4 regions of the Streptomyces sp. NPDC004629 genome follow, and region 3 is predicted to be linked to each of the others. Evidence: riboswitches for the same ligand, from Rfam matches in the RefSeq annotation. Region 3 holds a riboswitch; each other region holds the start of a gene.
What was found. Region 3 has a riboswitch for cyclic di-AMP ahead of ACFYTE_RS06960 (M23 family metallopeptidase). Riboswitches for the same ligand answer to the same signal wherever they lie in the genome.
Positions count from the first base shown of each region.

Region 1: it holds a riboswitch for cyclic di-AMP, as region 3 does, so the genes downstream of both, ACFYTE_RS04935 (NlpC/P60 family protein) here and ACFYTE_RS06960 (M23 family metallopeptidase) in region 3, are expected to answer to the same signal.
Region 2: it holds a riboswitch for cyclic di-AMP, as region 3 does, so the genes downstream of both, ACFYTE_RS23500 (M23 family metallopeptidase) here and ACFYTE_RS06960 (M23 family metallopeptidase) in region 3, are expected to answer to the same signal.
Region 4: it holds a riboswitch for cyclic di-AMP, as region 3 does, so the genes downstream of both, ACFYTE_RS28705 (transglycosylase SLT domain-containing protein) here and ACFYTE_RS06960 (M23 family metallopeptidase) in region 3, are expected to answer to the same signal.

Region 1 covers NZ_JBIALO010000002.1:426,671-429,427, reverse strand. Annotated here, with positions in the region: gene ACFYTE_RS04940 (PP2C family protein-serine/threonine phosphatase) at 1-971, shown strand, start outside; cyclic di-AMP (ydaO/yuaA leader) riboswitch at 1,118-1,272, shown strand; gene ACFYTE_RS04935 (NlpC/P60 family protein) at 1,282-2,628, shown strand.
Region 2 covers NZ_JBIALO010000015.1:90,130-92,886, reverse strand. Annotated here, with positions in the region: gene ACFYTE_RS23505 (M16 family metallopeptidase) at 1-892, shown strand, start outside; cyclic di-AMP (ydaO/yuaA leader) riboswitch at 1,108-1,266, shown strand; gene ACFYTE_RS23500 (M23 family metallopeptidase) at 1,279-2,034, shown strand; partial or broken gene ACFYTE_RS23495 (GntR family transcriptional regulator) at 2,223-2,757, shown strand, end outside.
Region 3 covers NZ_JBIALO010000003.1:360,509-363,265, reverse strand. Annotated here, with positions in the region: gene ACFYTE_RS06965 (aldo/keto reductase) at 1-283, opposite strand, end outside; gene ACFYTE_RS06960 (M23 family metallopeptidase) at 431-1,471, opposite strand; cyclic di-AMP (ydaO/yuaA leader) riboswitch at 1,479-1,638, opposite strand; tRNA gene ACFYTE_RS06955 (tRNA-Met) at 1,959-2,032, opposite strand; gene ACFYTE_RS06950 (dihydrofolate reductase family protein) at 2,106-2,757, opposite strand, start outside.
Region 4 covers NZ_JBIALO010000021.1:102,300-105,056, forward strand. Annotated here, with positions in the region: gene ACFYTE_RS28700 (HAD family hydrolase) at 104-910, shown strand; gene ACFYTE_RS28705 (transglycosylase SLT domain-containing protein) at 920-1,411, opposite strand; cyclic di-AMP (ydaO/yuaA leader) riboswitch at 1,415-1,598, opposite strand; gene ACFYTE_RS28710 (CocE/NonD family hydrolase) at 1,894-2,757, opposite strand, start outside.

The sequences.
Region 1 (2,757 bases), on a different contig from region 3:
CCCCGCAACGCTACGACCTCCAGCACCCCGACCGGCCCGGCCACTGGGACAGCCGGTACTGGAGCCCGGTCAACGCTCCGGTGCTGGACCGGGACGGCAGGGTCGCCCTGTTGGTGCACCGGATCGAGGAGGCCACCGAACTCGTACGGGTGCGGCGCGAGACCGCTGCCGGCCGGGGCGAGGTGCTGGAGTCCGAGCTGTACCGGCGCGCCTGCACACTCCAGGACGTCAACGAGCGGTTGCGTCAGGCGCATGCGCGCGAGCGCGAGGTGGCGCTCGCGCTGCAGAAGGCGATGCTGCCCGCCCCACGGCAGATCGGCTGCCACCGGGCCGCCGTGCGGTACCAGCCCGCCGTCGGCGCGCTGAACGTGTGCGGAGACTGGTACGACCTCGTCGACCTGGTCGACGGCGACCGCATCGGCGTGTCGGTCGGCGACGTGGTCGGGCACGGCCTGGAAGCGGCCGGTGTCATGGGGCAGTTGCGCAGCGCCCTGAGCGCCGCCTCACGCGTCGCCGTGGGCCCCGCCCAGGCCCTGGACGTCCTGGGGCGCTACGCCCATGTGGTCGACGGCGCCGAATCGGCCACGGCGGTGACGACGTTCATCGACTTCGACGCGCGCACCATCGCCTACAGCAGCGCGGGCCACCCGCCGCCGGCGCTCGTCCACGCCGACGGCCGTGTGGAGTTCCTCGACCGGGCGACCGATCACCCGCTCGACGCCCAGCCCGATCCCCGGCCGCGCCGGGAGGCCCTGACCACGTTCGGCCTCGGCGCGTCGCTGGTCCTGTACACCGACGGACTGGTCGAGCGGCGGCACGAGGACATCGACGCCGGTCTGGCCCGCCTCGCCGACTCCCTCGGCCGCCATCGCACCGCCGAACCGGAGGTTCTCGCCGACGTCGTGCTGCGGGAGTTGCTGCCGCCCGAGGGCGCCACCGACGACACCGCGCTCATCGTCGTCAGGCTGTGACGACCGGGTCCGGGGACGGATCTCACACCCGCGTATCGGGCATTCCGCGCTCCAACCTTCACACGAGGGACACATGTTGGCTAGGTTGACGCCCAGGCCGCCCGGTCCACCCGGCGAACCCCGTCGGGCCGCGCGGCCGCCGCCGAGTCCGGTGGCCGCCGAGCCGACCGGAGCCGGGGACCCGACCGACGATGGGGTGAATCGGCCCGACTGCCCTGCGGGCAGGGGCCGTAGGGCACGCCTTCCGGAACCGTACGCCCGAACCCGACGGCTGACTCGGCAGGCGGAGCACGGAAGGAGCGCGTCGCCCATGGCGCCGGAGAGCCGCGACGAGGTCCGGCAACGGATCGACAGCCTCTACGACCAGGCCGAGAACGCCACCGGGAACTACAACGCGACGCGTGCGATGACCGCCAGAACACGGACGCGCGGTGTCCCGCTGCGCAAGCGGCCGGGCGGGCGCGGCGATCCCGCCCTCGACGAGGTCGCCCGGCAGTGGTTCGACGTGGCGCGCGCGAAGCTCGGTCCGACCGTTCCGGCCGTGCTCCCGGCCGACCGGATGCCCGAGCGGCCGGTCGGAGACCGCCCCGGCCCTCCCCCGTCGGACGGCGGGCCGGAGGCCGCGGGCCGCCCCGTGCCCGAACTGCCCCCGGGACCCACCCGTCGCACCGTCGCGGAACTGACCGGCGGCCCGGCACCGGCACTGCCCGGCGGCCCGCTCCCGGCACTGCCGGCCGGCTCGGCACCGGCACTGACCGGCGGCCCGGCACCCGAGCCCACCGGCCGCTCGCTCCCGGAGACTGCCGCTCGTTCCGGTCCCGAGCCGGCCGCGGGGCCCGTCGCCGCGCTGCCCGCCGTGCCCGCGCGGCAGCGACAACCCGAGGCGCCGAACGCGTCGGCGCTGCCCGCGCCCGCTATCGGGCGGCACAGGCCCTCACCGGCCGATTCCAAGGAGAGCAACCGCCGCAAGCTCGCCGCGGCACGCGAGATGCTGACCCGGCACGCTGTGCGGCAACCGGAGGCGGTGACGGCGATCGAGCCTCGGCCTGAAGCAGCGGCGGCGTCCGAGCCCCGGCCTGAAGCGGTGGCGGTGGTGGCGTTCGAGCCCCAGCCGGAAGCTGTAGCGGTGGCGGCGGCGATCGAGCCGCGGCCGGGAGCAGTGGCGGTGGCGGCGTCCGAGCCCCGGCCTGAAGCAGCCGTGCCCTCCGGCTCTTCCGGCACCGGCTCCCCCGTCGGCACGGAGTCCTTCGCCGCCGGCACGCCGACCGTCACGGATTCCTTCGCTCCCGTGGGGGCCGGGGGCCGGGCAACCCAGGCCGTGGCCTTCGCCCGGGCGCAGATCGGCCGGCCGTGTGTCTGGGGTGCGACCGGGCCCGACTCGTACGACTACGCCGGCCTCACCCAGGCCGCGTGGAAGGCCGCCGGGGTGTCCCTGCCGCGCTCGGCGCAGGAGCAGGCCCTCGCGGGCACCCCGGTCGCACTCACCGGCATCCGCGGCGGCGACCTCGTCTTCTTCTTCGACAACGACGGCCACGTCGGCCTCTACGTCGGCGACGGCATGATGGTGCACGCCCCCGGCCCGGGCTCGGCCGTCCGCGAGGAGTCCATCTACGGCGCCGGCGAGTCGGCGATCCACCGGGTGATACGGCCGGCCTGACCCCGTGAGCGGCCGCTCCAGAGGGCCGACCCGGCGGGGCATAAGGCCGGTTTATGGGGTCATAGGGCCGACCCGCGTACTAACTTAGGTGTGCCTTAGTTTAGGCTTCCCGTTCGAGTCGCCCGTTGT
Region 2 (2,757 bases), on a different contig from region 3:
TTCCAAGGAGCTGTTCCCGGCGGCCTCGCGCATGTCGCGTCCGCGCCAGGGCACCGAGGAGACCGTCGCCAAGATCGACGCGGCGGCGGTGCGCGCCTTCTACGAGCGGCACGTGCGGCCCGCGACGGCCACCGCCGTGGTCGTCGGCGACCTGACCGGCATCGATCTGGACGCGCTGCTCGGCGAGTCCCTGGGGGCGTGGACCGGCGCCGCGTCCCAGCCGCGTCCGGTGCCGTCGGTGAGCGCCGACGACCGCGGCCGGGTCGTCATCGTGGACCGTCCCGGTGCCGTCCAGACGCAGCTGCTCATCGGCCGCGTCGGCGCCGACCGGCATGACCGGGTCTGGCCCGCCCAGGTGCTCGGCACGTACTGCCTCGGCGGCACCCTCACCTCCCGGCTCGACCGCGTTCTGCGGGAGGAGAAGGGCTACACCTACGGCGTGCGCGCCTTCGGCCAGGTCCTCAGGTCCGCCTCCGACGGCACGGGCGCCTCGCTGCTCGCCATCAGCGGCTCCGTGGACACCCCGAACACCGGTCCCGCGCTGGCCGACCTGTGGACGGTGCTGCGCACGCTGGCCGAGGAGGGGCTCACCGATGCCGAGCGCGACGTCGCCGTGCAGAACCTCGTCGGGGTGGCGCCGCTGAAGTACGAGACGGCGGCGGCCGTGGCGAGCACGCTCGCCGACCAGGTGGAGCAGCACCTGCCGGACGACTACCAGGCGAACCTGTACCGGCAGCTGGCCGCCACGGGCACCGTGGAGGCCACCGCCGCGGTGGTGAACGCGTTCCCGGTGGACCGGCTGGTGACGGTCCTGGTCGGCGACGCCGCGCAGATCAAGGAGCCGGCCGAGGCGCTCGGTATCGGCGAGGTACACGTGGTGTCCGCGGAGTAGGCGGAGCAGTTCGAGGTCCGGCACACGCGCGTGGGGCCCTGACGACCGGTCGTCAGGGCCCTTCCGTTCCCCCGGGGTGCCCGAATTGTGGCGGAGGGTGCCTGTCTGCGCTGTGGGATGCGCTACAAACACCCTGTTCGGTTTGGGGAGGGAAAGTGGCCCCCCTTAGCGTCGTCCGGGCTGTTCGTCAGGCAGTGCGCCGCGCCCGCGGCACCGGACAGCCATCGCCGAGTCCCCGTACGGCGCGAGCCAGGGGAGCCGGGGACCCAAGTCCCTGAGGTGAATCGGGCGTCCGCGCGGTGTGCGGCCTCCCGTAGGAGACCTTCCTGCTCCGAACCTGTCAGCTAACCCGGTAGGCGAGAAGGAAGGAAAGGACCAGCCACTTCATGGCGTTCACCCGCGCCACCGGGAAGCATCGTCGTTCCGGCCGGATGCACCGCACCTCCGCCCGCGCCGCGGGCGTCGCGACCCTCGCCGCCACCGGCGTCATGGGCACCTTCGCGGCCGGCCCGGCGCACGCCGCCGGGACCACCGCGGAGCAGACAGGCCTCATCCCCGTCGTCGGCATCGGCGACTCGGTCGCCGAGCAGATAGGCGCCCAGGCGGCCGCGCAGCGGCAGGCCGCCGAGGAGAAGGCGGCCGAGGAGGCCGCGCGCAAGGCGGCGGCGCGGCGGGCGGCGACGGAACGCGCGGCCGAGGTCCGGGCGGCCCGCGAGGCCGAGCGCAGGCGACTGAACGCCTACGTCGTGCCGATCGCGCACTCCTATGTCTCCACCGGCTACCGCACCGGCGGCTCCCTGTGGTCCTCCGGCACCCACACCGGCATCGACTTCCACGCCGCCGCCGGTACCGCCGTCCACGCGGTGGGCTCCGGCACCGTCGTGTCGGCCGGCTGGGGCGGCGCGTACGGCTACGAGGTGGTGATCCGGATGGCCGACGGCATGTACACCCAGTACGGCCATCTGTCGTCCGTCGGTGTCTCGGTGGGCGAGCGGGTCACTCCGGGGCGGCAGCTCGGGCTCTCCGGCTCGACGGGCAACACGACCGGCCCGCACCTGCATTTCGAGGCGCGGACGACCGCGGAGTACGGCTCCGACGTCGACCCCGTCGCCTATCTCCGCAAGCACGGCGTGAACGTCTGACGACCGGCGGCGCGTGGGTGCCGCGGCCCCGGCTCGCGAGCCGGGGTTTTCGTCGTTTCGGACGCCCCGATGTCCAAAAAATATCCATGGAATCCGGCCCGCCATCGGAAATTCCGGCTCATTGTCATAGAGTCACGGAACACACGTCAATCGTCGGCGTTTCACGGGGATTAAGGCGGAGGTCGGTCATGCGTATTCCGGCGCACTCGGTGTGCACGGCGATCCGGGACGACATCGTCGCCGGTGTCTACGAGCGCGGCAGCCGGCTCACCGAGGAAGTGCTCGCGCGCCGCTACGGCGTCTCGCGCGTCCCCGTCCGTGAGGCCCTGCGCACCCTGGAGGCGGAGGGGTTCGTGGTGACGCGGCGGCACGCGGGCGCGTGCGTGGCCGAACCCACCGAGCAGGACGCCGCCGACCTGCTGGAGATGCGCCTGCTCCTGGAGCCGCTGGGCGCCTCCCGGGCCGCCCAGCGGCGCACCGAGGCCCACCTCAAGGTGCTGCGCGGCCTGGTCAGGCTGGGGCAGGAGCGGGCCAGGAGGGGCAACAGCGAGGATCTGCGCTCCCTCGGCGGCTGGTTCCACGTGACGCTCGCCCAGGCCACCGGCAGCCAGGCCCTGACCTCGACGCTCACCCAACTCCGGCACAAGATCGCCTGGATGTACGCGGTGGAGTCGCCCGCCGGCCCCGTCGAGTCCTGGGCGGAGCACGGCGCCGTCGTGGACG
Region 3 (2,757 bases):
AGTCGGGGTGCTGGCTGACCTTGGTGGCGATCAGGACGTCCGAACGGTTGCCGCGCGCCTTGACCCATGTGCCGATGATCGTCTCGGACTCGCCGCCCTTGTTGCCCTCGACCCACGCCGAGTAGGCGTCGGCGGTGTCGATGAGGTTGCCGCCGGCGGCCGTGTAGGCGTCGAGGACGGCGAAGGACGTCGGCTCGTCGGCGCTCCAGCCGAAGACGTTGCCGCCGAGGGCGAGCGGGAAGACCTCAAGGTCGGAGGGACCGAGTTTTTGAAGGGAAGTCATACTCGCCTTCAACGCGCCCGCCGGAACCCCCGATTCCATCACCGTACGCAAAGACCGGGTAAACACCGGACCGGCAGCCCTGACGTCGGGGGGATGGGCGCCAGGACCGCCGGGGAACGGGGGGTGTGCGGGGATGTGCCGAGTGGGTCAGGGGTTGAGGCCCTTGCTGCGCAGCCAGGCCATCGGGTCGATGCCGGTGGACTCGCCGCCGGGGTGGACCTCCAGGTGGAGGTGGGGCCCGGTGACGTTGCCCGTGGCGCCCACGCGGCCGATGACGTCCCCGGTGTTGACCTTCTGCCCGACGCTGACGCTGATCGACGACTGGTGGCAGAGCCACACCTCGGTGCCGTCGTCCAGGGTGAGGATCGTGCGGTAGCCGTAGGAGCCGGCCCAGCCCGCCTCGGTGATCGTGCCGGTGTGGACGGCCTTGATCAGCGTGCCCGTGGGGGCGGCGAAGTCGAGGCCGGTGTGATAGCCGGAGGACCACATGGAGCCGGCCTGGCCGAAGGTGCCGGTGACCGTGTACGAGGAGGTCGGCAGGGTGTACTGCCTGGCCAGCGCGGCCAGTCGCGCCTCCTCGGCCTTCTTCTTGGCGGCGGCCTCCGCCTTCTCCTTGGCGGCGGCGGCCCGGGCCGCGGCCTCCTTCTCCGCCTTGGCCGCCGCGTCGGCGACCTCCTGGTCGGCGGCGGACACGGCCGCGGCGACGGCCTTGGTCTCGGCCTGGCCCTGCTGCTGCTCGGCCTGGGCCATGATGCGGTTGCGCAGCGCCTCGCCGGCGTCGGTGGTGCCCTCGGCGCTGTCGGCCTCGGTCACGCCGACGCTGCTCAGGGCGGTCGCGGAGCCCTTGGCGGCCTCGGTGCCCGCGCCGTCGCCGAGCAGGGAGCCGACGGAGGGCAGGTCGGGCATGGAGATGGACACCGGCGGCTTGCCGGTGTTGGCGCTGGCCATGCCGCCCGCGCCGACGGCGGCTATGACGCCGACGCCGAGGACCGTGGAGCTGCGGGCGAGTCCGCCGCCGCGCTGCTTGCCGACGCGGTGCCGACCGCGTAGCGGGCGGATGGAGTCCTCGGTGGGATTCCACTCCTCCCAGGGGCCCTCGTCGGTGCGGTAGGTGCCGTAGCCGAAGGTCTCGGTGCCGTACTGGCTCGGCGCGAACGGGGCTTGTGGGGCGGGCCGGTTGGACGCCACTCGGGCGTACTCCTTTCCTTCCTCCGCCTACCGGGTTAGCTGACGGGTTCGGAGCAGGAAGGTCTCCTACGCGCGTATACCGGCCGTGTTCCCACGGCGGTGTCCGCGTGATTCACCCCAAGGTGGTGGTTCCCCGGTTCCCTTGCGGGATTCGGCGCGTGAGCACGGTGCCGCCTCTTGTGACGGCTGGGACAACCGCGCTGCGTTATCGAACGTTAATAGACTCGGAGGGCAGATTCCAAGCCGTTCAGCTTGATCGTTAACGCTTTCCGGCGCGGACTTACCGCCCATGACCGGCGAAAATCGGGCGAGTTGACCCCTCGCGCAGGGAAACTCGGGAAACCCATGGGACTTGACGGTGTGTCAGTTGTTATGCGGAGGGCGGTCGTCCGATCACCGCTCGTGACCACGCCCGAGTCGCGTCACCATGGGTGGAAAACACTCAGGGCCGGAATCCATGTACTGGATTCCGGCCCTGAGCCTTCAGTAGCGGGGACAGGATTTGAACCTGCGACCTCTGGGTTATGAGCCCAGCGAGCTACCGAGCTGCTCCACCCCGCGTCGGTGTTCCACCAGTGTACGCCATGCGCAGGACGGCGAGCACACGGACAGCCGCCCGGCCCCCGCCGGGACGTCAGCCGAGCAGATGGCGGTTCGGTTCCCTGGCCGCGGCCTCATACTCGGGCAGGACGACGACGCCGACGCCCGCGGCCGTCAGCAGCCCGCTCCCGTCGGCTCCCGCGACGAACGTGTCCGGCTCCCGCCAGGCCGTGACCACCCGTCGCACCCCCGCGTCCAGGATCAGCCGCGCGCAGGGCACGGGCCGCGAGGCCCGCCGGGCGCACGGCTCAAGGCTGCTGTAGACCGTGGCGCCGGCCAGCCGCGGATCCGCCGGATCGGTCTTGGCGAGCGCGGCCTCCTCCGCGTGAACCACGGGGTCGCCCGCCTCCCGGGAGAATCCGCGTGCCAGCTCCGTCCCGTCCGCGGCCACCACGACCGCGCCCACGCTGAACGCCGTCCGCGAGGGCGGGCACCGTTCCGCCAGCTCGCAGGCGATCCGCAGCCAGTGCCGGTCCGCGGCGACGGCCGCCGGACCGCTTCCGGGGGCGGTCGGCTCGTACCGCATCAGGACCACGTCCTCGATCCGCCGGGTCTCCAGGAGCCGCAGCCGCCCGCGCTGGTACTCCCCCGGCCCGAACAGCCGGGGCGCCCCCGGGTCCCCGACGAGCAACGGGGCGACGACGAGCTGGATTTCGTCGGCGAGACCCTGCCGGAGCAGTTGTGTG
Region 4 (2,757 bases), on a different contig from region 3:
ACCCGACGAGCGCGTTGCCGCGACCTCTGTCGCCAGCAGGAGGAACGCAAGGGGCCGGCCGGAGCGGTGAGTCGCGGCGGCCCGCTGTCCGTATTCTCTGGTCATGGCCGCTCCTCCCGCGTATTCACTCGTCGCCACCGACCTCGACGGAACGCTCCTGCGTGGCGACGACACCCTCTCCGACCGGTCCGTCGCCGCGCTCGCGCGCGTGGCACGGGCCGGCGCCCGGCACCTGGTGGTCACGGGGCGGCCGGCGCCCCGGGTGCGGCCGTTGCTCGACACGCTGGGCCGCGGGGGGCTCGCCGTGTGCGGACAGGGCGCGCAGGTGTACGACGCCGACATGGACCGCCTGCTGTGGTCGGTCACCCTGGACCGGGAGTTGGCCGAGACCGCGCTCGGCAAGATCGAGGCCGAGGTGGGGCAGGTGTACGCGGCCGTCGACCAGGACGGGGTGAGCGGGCTCACGCTCATCGAGCCCGGGTATCTGATGCCGCATCCGACCCTGCCCGCCGTCCGTGTCGAGCGGCGCGACGATCTGTGGTGCGCGCCCATCAGCAAGGTGCTGCTGCGTCACCCCGCCCTGTCGGACGACGAGTTGGCGGCGACGGCGCGCGCGGTCGTGGGCTCCCTGGCGACCGTGACCATGTCCGGGCCCGGGACCGTCGAGCTGCAGCCGTGCGGTATCAACAAGGCCACCGGTCTGGCCCTGGCCGCCGAGCACCTTCGGCTGGCTCCTGAAGAGGCCGTCGCCTTCGGTGACATGCCGAACGACATCCCGATGTTCGACTGGGCCGCCCACGGGGTGGCGATGGCCGGCGCCCACCCAGAGTTGAAGGCGGTGGCCGACGAGGTCACCCTGTCGAACGAGGACGACGGCGTGGCCGTCGTCCTCGAAAGACTGTTTCCGTGACGCGGTGTGTCAGTAGGCGCCGTTGACGTTGTCGATCGAGCCGTAGCGCTTGGCGGCGTAGTTGCAGGCGGCCGTGATGTTGGCGACCGGGTCGTAGATGTCGTACGACGTTCCCTCCACGTGGTAGGCGTTGAACGTCGGGTCGATCACCTGGAGCAGGCCCTTGGACGGGATGCCCTTGGCGGCGTTGGAGTCCCAGAGGTTGATGGCCCGTGGGTTGCCCGAGGACTCGCGCATGATGTTGCGGTGGATGCCGTTGTAGGTGCCGGGGATGTTCTTCTCCGCCATGATCGCGAGCGATTCGCGGATCCAGCCGTCGAGGTTGTTCGGGTACCCGGCAGGCGTTGTGCCGGCCGTTGTCACGGACCCGGGGGTGGCCGCGTGGGCGCCGGTGGCGCCGAGGAGCGGCAGGGCGAGCACCGCGGCTCCGGTGCCGGCCACGACGAGGGTGCGGACGAGGCGGTTGGTGCGGGGGTGGCGGTGCCGAGCGGCTGCAGACATGGCGATGTTCCTCTCCGGCGCCTGCGAGGTGAGCTGTCGGGTTCGGGCGGGGGAGGTGCCCGGTCGGCCGCCGAAAGGCGACGCGACTTCACCCCTAGCCGTTCCGGTCGGCTGTGCCGTCCGGCCCGGCGACTTCCCTGGGTCCCCCGCTCCTGCCGTACGAAATGTGGTTCGTCGATGGGTCATGTCGGGTGGCGGCAGGATTCGGCGTCCATCCGACTGGCCCGGAAGCTATGCGACCGCACATGTCGGAAACAAGTGGTGGATTCCCATCTCATACCGATTGACATGCGATTGAGATGTATGAGCCGCTTGATCCTTTGCTATTGCCAAGGGTCAACTGAGCATCGAGGAAAGGGCGGTGGGGGCTGCGGGCGGGGTGCTGCGCCACGGTAAAGGGTGACCCAAGTCACTTCCCTCGAAGCTCAAGTACATTCAGCGCCAAGGGGAATTGAGGTGCCAATAGCGGCAAAACGGGCACTTCATTCCGTGGTCCAGGGAATTCGCTTCTCCCAGGTCCGGTGGAAGATCACTTCGCCGCCCGTCGTGCAGACCACCTCGTCGGCGGTGACGAAGTGGCCGACGTCACCGGAAATCTCCGAACGGACCTGGACCGTGGTGTCCCACGGCAGATCCGGGCGGTGCAGCCGCACCGAGCGCTCCGAGCGGGCGCGGGCCGACAGCGGGTCGTTCCCCGTGATCGTGTACGTCTCCGTCGCGCCCTCGGTCCACTGCAGACCGTCCGGGTACGCGCGCGTGCCCTCGCGGCACGGGGCCACCTCCACCCGCCACTCGTCCTCGGCGACGTCCCGCACCACCAGTCGCCCGGGGCGCGGCCCGTCCAGCGTGACGGACTCGCCCGCGCCAAGGGGCTCGGCCTGCTCGGGTTCTTCGAAGACGACCGCCGGGTCCGACGTCCTGGCCCGCACCGGCAGTTCGAGCGAGCTGCCCGCCGGGTCGAGCACGCAGCCCGCCGCCGACTCGGGCCGTGGCCACACCCACGGCCAGTACGCGGAGGAGACCGCGAGGCGGATGCGGTGACCGGGCGGGAAGGCGTGCCCGGCGCCGCCCAGTTCGACGGTCGCCTCCTGCGGACCGCCCGGCGACCGGGGCGCCGCTTCCTGTGTGCTGCCCGGCGACCGGGGCGCCGCTCCCCGCGCGCTGCCCGGCGACCGAGGTGCCGCCTCCTCGTGGCCGGGCGGCGCCAGGTCCAGCACGCCTCTGGTGACCAAGGTCGACGCACCGTCCGGGGCGACATCGCAGATCCGGATGATCAGCTGCGTCCGCGGCGCCCGGCGGGTCAGTCGCAGCCGCACCCGGGGCCGCCCGAGCACCCAGGTCTCCTC